One region of the Allobosea sp. RAF48 genome, then DNA from elsewhere that is predicted to be linked to it. Evidence: predicted binding sites of a transcription regulator. Region 1 holds the regulator's gene; each other region holds the start of a gene.
What was found. Region 1 encodes LexA, which represses DNA repair genes until DNA is damaged. Its sites were predicted from a motif close to TGTTCNNNNTGTGTTCNG; they were not measured.

Region 2: AB4Z10_RS13325 (ImuA family protein) is a predicted target of LexA. The motif match lies at 1,515-1,532, and genes of this name have one in related genera.
Region 3: AB4Z10_RS19635 (ImuA family protein) is a predicted target of LexA. The motif match lies at 1,390-1,407, and genes of this name have one in related genera.

What each region holds. Positions count from the first base shown of each region.
Region 1 covers NZ_JBFRDZ010000005.1:138,807-141,750, reverse strand. Annotated here, with positions in the region: gene AB4Z10_RS11555 (ComEC/Rec2 family competence protein) at 1-1,072, shown strand, start outside; gene lexA (transcriptional repressor LexA) at 1,066-1,776, opposite strand; gene AB4Z10_RS11545 (molybdopterin molybdotransferase MoeA) at 1,961-2,944, opposite strand, start outside.
Region 2 covers NZ_JBFRDZ010000006.1:135,039-137,982, forward strand. Annotated here, with positions in the region: gene AB4Z10_RS13320 (restriction endonuclease) at 871-1,422, shown strand; gene AB4Z10_RS13325 (ImuA family protein) at 1,579-2,340, shown strand; partial or broken gene AB4Z10_RS13330 (Y-family DNA polymerase) at 2,255-2,944, shown strand, end outside.
Region 3 covers NZ_JBFRDZ010000011.1:109,184-112,127, forward strand. Annotated here, with positions in the region: gene AB4Z10_RS19620 (hypothetical protein) at 162-386, opposite strand; gene AB4Z10_RS19625 (hypothetical protein) at 334-477, shown strand; gene AB4Z10_RS19630 (hypothetical protein) at 531-1,100, opposite strand; gene AB4Z10_RS19635 (ImuA family protein) at 1,421-2,287, shown strand; gene AB4Z10_RS19640 (Y-family DNA polymerase) at 2,193-2,944, shown strand, end outside.

The sequences.
Region 1 (2,944 bases):
GGAGGCCTTGCTCGGGCCGAGCTTCCAGATGTCCTTCGGAGCCGTCGCGGCATTGATCGCCTTTGCCGAACGCTGGGAGAGCCGAAAGCGCTCCCAGCCGCCGCCGACCTTGCCGTGGCCGCTTGGGCCGGTCTGGGCCGCGGCACTCGGCATCGTCGTCACCACGTTGCTGGCAACGGCCGCGACAGCGCCCTTCGGCGCCTATCATTTTCAGACCTTCAATCCCTTCGGCCTGCTCGGCAATGCGATGGCGCTGCCCTTCGTCTCGCTCTTCGTCATGCCGGCGGCCGTCTTCGGCGTGCTGGCTTACCCCTTCGGACTGGACTGGCCCGCCTGGGCGCTGATGGGGCTGGCTTCCGATGTCGTGCTCAAGGTGGCGCACTGGGTCGCAAGCATCGACCATTCCACGGTGATGATCGCAGCCTTCGGGCCGGCGGTGCTGACCTGCTTCGTGCTGGCGCTGCTGTGGCTGACGCTCTGGACCACGCCCTGGCGCTGGCTGGCGGCGCTGCCGCTCCTGCTCGGCGTGGCCATCGCCGGCAAGCCGGAGCGGCCGGAAATCCTGATCGAACGCGACGGTTCGGGGCTGGCGGTGCGGGGCCCGGATGGCCGCCTCGCGATTGCGGGCAAGCCGAGCCGTTTCGTGCTGCAGCAATGGCTCGCTGCTGATGGCGATCGCCGTTCGCCGGACGATCCGACGCTGCGGGCCGGCATTAGCTGCGATGCGCTCGGCTGCGTCGCACGGACGCCGGATCAGCGCACCGTCTCCTACACGCGCGACAGGTTGGGGCTTATCGAGGACTGCATGCGAGCTGACCTCGTCGTCACGGCCATCCCCTGGAGCGGAACCTGCAAGGCACGGCTGATCGAGCGAATGGCGTTATCGCGCGACGGCGCGACTTCGCTCTATCGAACAGGATCGGGGTGGAGCAGCCATGTCTCGGAGCAGAACGCTGCCGACCGCCCCTGGAGCCGCCGCCGTGAACAGCGCCCTGCGCAAGCCTCGACAGCGCCTCCGAGTGTGACACCGGCTTCCGCCGACGGCGAAGCCGAGGTCGAGCGCCTTCAGTAGCGCCGCATCAGATTGACGAGGCGGCCCTGGATCTTGACCCGGTCCGGCCCGAGCACGCGCGTCTCATAGGCGGGGTTGGCGGCTTCGAGCGCGATCGAGGAGCCGCGCTTGCGCAGTCGCTTGAGCGTCGCTTCCTCGTCATCGATCAGCGCCACGACGATGTCGCCGGTATTGGCCGAATCCTGCTTGCGGATGATGACGGTGTCGCCGTCGAGGATGCCGGCTTCGACCATCGAGTCACCACGCACTTCCAGCGCGTAATGCTCGCCGGAGCCGAGCATGTCGGGCGGCAGCGAGACGGTGTGGCTACGGTTCTGGATCGCCGAGATCGGCGTGCCGGCGGCGATGCGGCCCATGACCGGGATCGCGATGGAGGAGCGGCTGTCCTCATCGGCCGCAGGGCGTGGCTTGGTGAGATTCGGCTGCGAGCCGAGGCCGCCCTGGACGACCGCAGGGTTGAAACGCTGCCGCTGCTGCGGGGCGCCGAGCCCGTCGGGCATCTTGATGATCTCGAGCGCACGCGCCCGGTTGGGCAGGCGACGGATGAATCCGCGCTCCTCCAGCGCCATGATCAGCCGGTGAATGCCCGACTTGGAGCGCAGATCGAGCGCATCCTTCATCTCGTCGAAGGAGGGCGGCACCCCGCTCTCACGCAAGCGTTCCTGGATGAAGCGCAGGAGTTCGTGTTGCTTGCGTGTCAGCATGATCCCCGCCGGCCTTCTCGAAGGCTAGATTCGAAACAAAGCAGGAACACCATACGCGTTCCACTTGTGTTCCGCAAGCGGGCTCCGGCATCGAAGCGAACAGTGGAATCCACTTTTCGGGCAGATCCGATGCGATAACCCTATACAGATCGCTACGATCGCGTCCGACAGGATGAGCGGTGATCTAGCGCAGCGGCAGGATGCGGCAGATGTCGCCTTTTTTTGCCGGCGCGGCATGGGCAGGCCGGATCGTCAATGCCTGCGCCCGTGCCAGCGTGCCGAGCATCGAGGAATCCTGCCGGTCGAAGGGCGTCGCCACCCAGCCATCCGGCCTCAGTGCGAGCTCCGAGCGCAGATAGTCCTCGCGCTCGTCATTGGCCGGCATGTCACGGCCGAGGCGGGCGGGGATGCTGCGGTCGCGGTCGGCCTCCCCAATGCCGAGCAGAGCCTCGATCAGCGGCAGGACGAAGAGATGGCCGCAGACGATCGAGGAGACCGGGTTTCCGGGCAAGCCGACCACGACCATGCGGCCGAGTCGGCCGGTCATCATCGGTTTGCCCGGCCGCATCGCGATCTTCCAGAAGCCGAGCGACATGCCGGCCCGCGTCAGCGCCTCCTGCACGAGGTCATGCGCGCCGACCGAGGCCCCGCCGAGTGTGATGAGGACGTCGGCGTCGGCGTCCCGCGCCTGGCCGATCTTGGCCGCGAGGTCGGCGTGGTCGTCGCGGGCGATGCCGAGATCGAGAACGGCACCGCCGGCCTTCTCGACCAGTGCAGCGAGCGAGAAGGAGTTCGAGGCGACGATCTGGTCGCGCCCGACCGGCTCGCCCGGAGCCACCAACTCGTCGCCAGTGGCAAGGATCGCGACGCGCGGCTTGCGCCGGACGGGCAAGGTCGGATGTCCCATCGCGGCGGCAAGGCCCAGCGCAGCGCTGTCGAGCACGCGTCCGGCCGGCAGCAGGACGTTGCCCTCGCGGAAATCCAGCCCGGCTGCGCGCAGGAACTTGCCCCTGGCAGGCGGCACCCGCACGCGGATCGCCGGGCTGTCGACGCCGTCGGCATCCTCCTGCATCAGGACGGTATCGGCGCCCTCCGGCATTGGCGCGCCCGTGAAGATGCGCACGGCCTGCCCCGGCCCGACCGAGCCCTCGAAGGCCCGGCCAGCGGC
Region 2 (2,944 bases), on a different contig from region 1:
GTCGTTGTGAATACGCACCGCGGGCGGGTCCTGCCGCTGCTGGCTGAGATGCGAGGCGACTGTCGCAGAGTCCTACCTACTGATGCGGGTGACTTCCACCGCTGCAATCACCCGCTCGAAGGCAAGTAGCGTTCGCCATTCAGATGGAGGATGTCCTCGAGCACGAGAACGGGAGGCGCTGCGCCAGATCATCAAAGCAGCGTTGCCGCTTCGGCCCAGCGGCAGCGACTCGCCAGTCGAACAGTTGCTGCTGGCCTAGGAAGTGGCCGAGCATGTTCGCGGTCGAAGGTTTCGTCACGGAAAATATCGGCAACGGGATGCTCACGTCAGGGAGCGACGCTCCAACCGCGGCGCACTGCCGGAGCACGCATACTGGGGACCGTTTCCGGTGCTAGGCGGCGATTCCTGTCGCCTTTTATGTACCGGCCGCGGGTGACCCCGACCGCCTCGGAATGCACCGGAATTGGATCGGCATGCACTTTCTCAACCCTGCGATGGATCACCTCTCGCAGACTGCAGGCGGAACGCGCCAGAATATGCCGATGTTTTTAGGGTGGATGCCGCTCTGCGCCGGCTCCGCTCACGGCACCTCGGCATAATCAGCACATCGGCATAATACAGGTTGCACATGCTGTTCTCCTGGCTCGCCCGACGACGCGCATACAAGCACCTGATAGACCAGGAAGCGACAGCACTGGTCGAGCACGAGGGTACGGCTGGGTACTATGCGGCTCGGCAGATCGCACGGGCTGCCCGCGATAAAGGGGATAGGCAGGCCGCAAAGCTATGGTTTTGCGTCACCCGCCGGATCGCAGACAGCACCGGGTTGGTGCCGGGAAGGGCCAAAATCGGGCGGCCCGAGTCCGAGTGGTGAAGGTGCGTATTGTGTCGAAGAAAACCGCCCGACCCAAACGTGCCGGCAAAGACAGTGTCTCTTGGAAGAATTACGAGCTCGTCGCGCAATATGTGCTCGAGCGAATAGGGGAAAGGTTCGGCCTAGCCGAGGTCCAAGGAAAGCAATTGGTTGTCGGTCGGCGGACCGGCACTGAGTGGGAAATCGACGCCAAGGGCGTGCGCGACGGGGACGGCGCAATCATTCTGATTGAATGCCGACGGCACGGGAACCGCCTTAGTCAGGAGGCGGTCGCCGCAGTCGCATTTCGGATCATCGATACGGGCGCAGAAGGAGGCATCATCGTCAGTCCGCTTCCGCTGCAGAAGGGTGCGGCAAAGGTCGCGGCAGCGACCGGGATCAAGCATGTGCAGCTCCGGCCGGAGAGCACCCGCGAGTTCTGGATCGCCGAGATCGAGAAGGTGGTCCACATCGAGAAAACGGAAACGGCAAAGATAGCCGTGCGGGACGCATTCGAGATTATCCTCAGGGATGCCGACGGAAATGTCGTGGATCGACGCCACGGCTGACTGCGCCGACGCGCGATCTATCTCCCTCCGAGGCCGCCGCCAGCAACCTGGCACTCGCCTCGAAAAGACTCCGATTGACTCCGCGAGGGGATGAGAACAAATAAAGAACGATCTGAGGGAGAGGCCTATTGCAAAGCGTGGAGCCGCCAATTCGCCATGCCGGACCGGACCATCAGTCCTGCTATTGCCGATCTTCGAGAGCGCATCGAGCGCCTCGAGGGCGGGCGGCGTCGCGCGCGGGCTGTTCTACCGTTTGGCCTGGCCGAAATTGATAATCGTCTGCCGGGCGGCGGACTTGCCGTCGGGTGTTTGCATGAGGTTGCCGGCGGCGGGAATGGTGCAGTCGACGGCGCAGCCGCGGGCCTATTTACAGCCGGCATTGCCGCGCGGACACGCGGCAAGGTCCTCTGGTGCGTGACGCGCTCCGACCTTTTTGCCCCAGCGCTTGCGCAGGCTGGGCTTGCCCCCGACAGGCTTATCCATGTCGAGGCGGGCGATGAAAAGGCGCTGCTGGCCTGTTTCGAGGAAGGACTGCGACACGGCGGTTTTGGAGCCGTCATTGCTGAGGTTGCCCATCTCACGATGACCGCTTCGCGCCGGCTGCAGCTGGCCGCCGAAGGACAGCGCGCGATCGGCATCGCGCTCCGACGATGGCAACGGCAAACGGAAGCCAGCGATTTTGGGCAGCCGACGGCAAGCGTCACGCGATGGCGTGTCTCCGTCCTGCCTTCTCGGCCGCTGCCGGTCCCGGGCGTCGCTCGTCACCGGTGGCTCATTGAATTGATCCGATGCCGCGCCGGAGAAAGCGCCGATTTCGAAGTGGAGGCTTGCGATGGCACGGGTCGTCTCGCTCTTCCTTCCGAGGTGGTCCACGGATCGCCTCAGAAGGAAATTGGGCGACGCTTCGCCACCGGCTGATCAACCGCTCGTACTGATCGGCCGCGAGGGCCGCCGACGCGTCGTCACCGCAATCGATATCAACGCCGAACGCCTCGGCCTTCGCCTGGGTATGCCGGGCGCCAAGGCGCAAGCGATCGCTCCGGGGCTCATCGTCATGGATGCTGATCGCCAGGCTGATGCCGATGGGCTGATCAAACTGGCGCTCTGGGCCCTGCAGCGCGTCTCGCCGGTGGTGATGGCTGATCCACCGGATGGATTGGTGATCGACACGACCGGCGCCGACCATCTGCATGGCGGTGAAGGGGCGATGCTGCAGGCGATCGTGCAGCGCTTCAACTCGTCTGGAATTGAGACGCGCGCCGCGGTCGCCGATACCTGGGGAGCTGCTCATGCCGCGGCTCGCTTCCTTGGCCGAGCGACGACGATCATTCCCGTAGGCGCCGCCGAGCCATTATTGCGAGCACTGCCCATTTCAGCCCTTCGCCTCGATCCGGAAATTGTCGCTGGTCTGCGGAAACTGGGCTTCGAGCAAATTGGCGAACTGCTCGACCAGCCGCGGGCGCCGCTCGCGCTTCGCTTCGGCCCTGAGATCGGCCGGCGGCTCGACCAGGCGCTTGGGAGA
Region 3 (2,944 bases), on a different contig from region 1:
CGACTTCATCACAACGCGAAGTGGCAACTGTTCGCGACGTCGCAGTTTCCGCCAGGCGCGACGCCGATCTGCGACCGCTTCGTTAAGATCCGACTGGAGCAAGACCTTCTGGTGCGCCGCATTGTTGATCAACTGCTTTAGGCCCCCGAGGTCCGGGCTGGTCAGGCTCGCCACCTCGGCGCTCTTGATCTCCCCGACCAAGGGCCCTGGCTGCGGCTCTGGTCCGGGTGCATCGGCTCGGGTGGAACCGGTGGCTCCAGATAGACCTCAGCTGGGGTCGACGCTCGTCTTACGGGGCGAGGCGAACTCAGATTGCGAGTGTAGGAAATGCCAGTGCCGGGCAGGCCCATGGTCAGACGGCTGCCGCGCGGGCCGATGTTGATCATCGCTCCCGGCACGCCGGCGCTCACGCTCACACCGCTGAGGCTGAAGTTCACCCTGCGCCGGGAAAGAGACGAACGGAACGCCGAAACCTGAATCCCATGAAGCGTCCTTTCCACCGGCCTGCACAGGCAGCCGCGGTCGCCGAGCTAGAGGGTGGGGGAATTTCTGGAACTCTCGGCTGGCTTCGAAGGCGTCTGCTGCTCCTTCAGGTTCTTCCCGATCAGATCGCCGCGTGACCGGATGACATAAGCGGTGACGACCTCCCGGACACGATCCTCCGCGATCTTCCGAACCAATGAGCGATCTGACGGCCCACCGGACTCGTTTTCCACCAGCTCGGTGGTGACCTTCACGAGCGCGTCGATGTCGTTTTGGCAGAAGATCATGGCCGCCTTCGCGACAACTTCCGCCTTCTCGTCGGTTAAGAGCATCGTCGCCCCTTCCTTGCCGATGCAGGCGAGTGTTTTCGTCCGAATAAGGTCTCGGGTCTTCTCCAGGAGCTCGGTCCTTTCGGCCCGAGCAGCCTTGGCACGGGTCTCGGCCTCTATCCGCTGCGCCTCGGCATGCGCCGCAGCGGCCTCCCGTTCGGCTCTTTCCTTCTCCAGCCTGGCCTGGCGGTCGGCGCGTTCCCTCTCCTCATTGGCCTTTTGCTCGGCTGTCCTACGCTCAGCGTCCGCCCGAGAGGTTGCGATCTGGCTGGCCAAGCGAACGCGCACGGCTCGCTCCAGGTCGGTTAGATATGCACCTGTGTAGAAAGCTTGGGCGTCGAGCGATGTCGCGGTCAGGTCAACGACGCGGGCGCTGGGCCGGGTTGTGCGCGCTACCCCGTTCTCACTCACCTGATGAAAGGGCTCAGATCAAGTGGAGCAGCGGCTGCCGACACATTTTGGCTACCAATGCCGACACACTACCCGCTCGTGCCGACAAACTTCGTGTGTTGGCACACAGGGGCGAGACGGAGGGCGGCGAGACTCGACTCGCCTTCCGACGGGGAGAGGTCTATAAAAGAACAAAGAGAGAACAATTGCATCATCCCATGACCGTAACCACCGCCCCGACCCTGTCCGATCTGCGCCGTAGTCTTGCCGAGGCGGCCCTGCGCGCCGGCCCGGCTTCGCAGGCGCGGATCGGTCTGGGCGTGGCTTCGCTGGACGAGGCCCTGAATGGCGGGCTCGCGCGGGCGGCGCTGCACGAGGTCTACGCCGCTGAGGTTGCCGATCTCGCCGCCGCGACCGGTTTCGCGCTCGGCCTCGCGCTGCGGGCGGGGCGGATCGAATGGAAGGGAGGCGGAGGCCCCATCCTCTGGGCGCGGCAGGATTTCGTCGATGCCGAGGCTGGGCGGCTCCATGCACCGGGCCTGAACGAGCTCGGCCTCGATCCGGCGCGCCTGCTCCTGGTGCGGGCGCGCGACGGCGAAAGCGCGCTACGGGCCGGCGCCGAGGCGGCGCGCTGCCCCGCGCTCGGTGCCGTGCTGATCGAACCCTGGGGCGAGCCGCGCTCCTTCGATCTGACGGCGAGCCGCCGCCTCGCCCTGGCGGCGGAGAGCTCGGGCGTGCCGGTTCTGCTTTTGCGCGTGGCGGCGGCCGAGGCGCCGAGCGCGGCGCGCACGCGCTGGCAGGTCCGGGCGCTCGCATCGCGGGCGCTGGAGGCCAATGCCCCGGGTGCCCCGGCTTTTGCGGTGAGATTGCTGCGCCAGCGCGGCGGCGCGGCGGAACGTGAGTGGCGTGTGGAGTGGGACCGTGACCGACGATCTTTCGCGGAACGCAGCCTTTTCGACCGATCCGACAGACGGGCTTCCCGGACAGACCATGCCGCGCCGCTATCTCGCCCTCTGGTTTCCCTTCCTGGCGACGGACAGGTTGCGGCGGATGGGCGCGATTCCGGCCTTCGGCGCGCCGGCTGAGAAGCCGTATGTCCTGGTCGAGACGCAGCATAACGCGCTGCGCCTGGTCGATTGCGACAAGCGCGCCATAGATCTCGGCCTGACGCGAGATATGACGCTGGCCGATGCCCGCGCCCGCATCCCCGATCTCGTCGCGCTGGAGGCGCAGCCGCAGGTCGACAGCGCATTCATCGAGGCGCTCGCTGCCTTCTGCGACCGTTTCACCCCGCTGGTCGCGCGCGACGAGCCGCATGGCCTCATGCTCGACATCACCGGCTGTGCCCATCTCTTCGGCGGCGAGGAGGGGATGGTCGGCCTTGTGCGGCGGGTGATGGACCGGATGGGCTTGAGCCTGAAAGCCGCCATCGCAGGCACGCCCGACGCCGCCCGCGCCTGCGCCCGCTTCGCCCGGGGCGGCATTATCCCGCCGGGGCGGGACGAAGCGGCGCTTCGCCCGCTACCGGTCGCGGCTCTGGAGGCAGAAGCAGAGACCGTGATTGCACTCTCCCGCGCCGGCTTGAAGAGCCTGGCCGATCTCGCGGAGCGCCCCTCTGAAACCTTGTCCTCCCGCTTCGGCGAGGCGTTGGCGACGAAGCTCAGGCGCATCCTCGGCCGCGAGGATCGGCGCATCACACCCCTGCGCCAGCCGCCGGACTGCGTGGTCGAGCGCCATTTCGC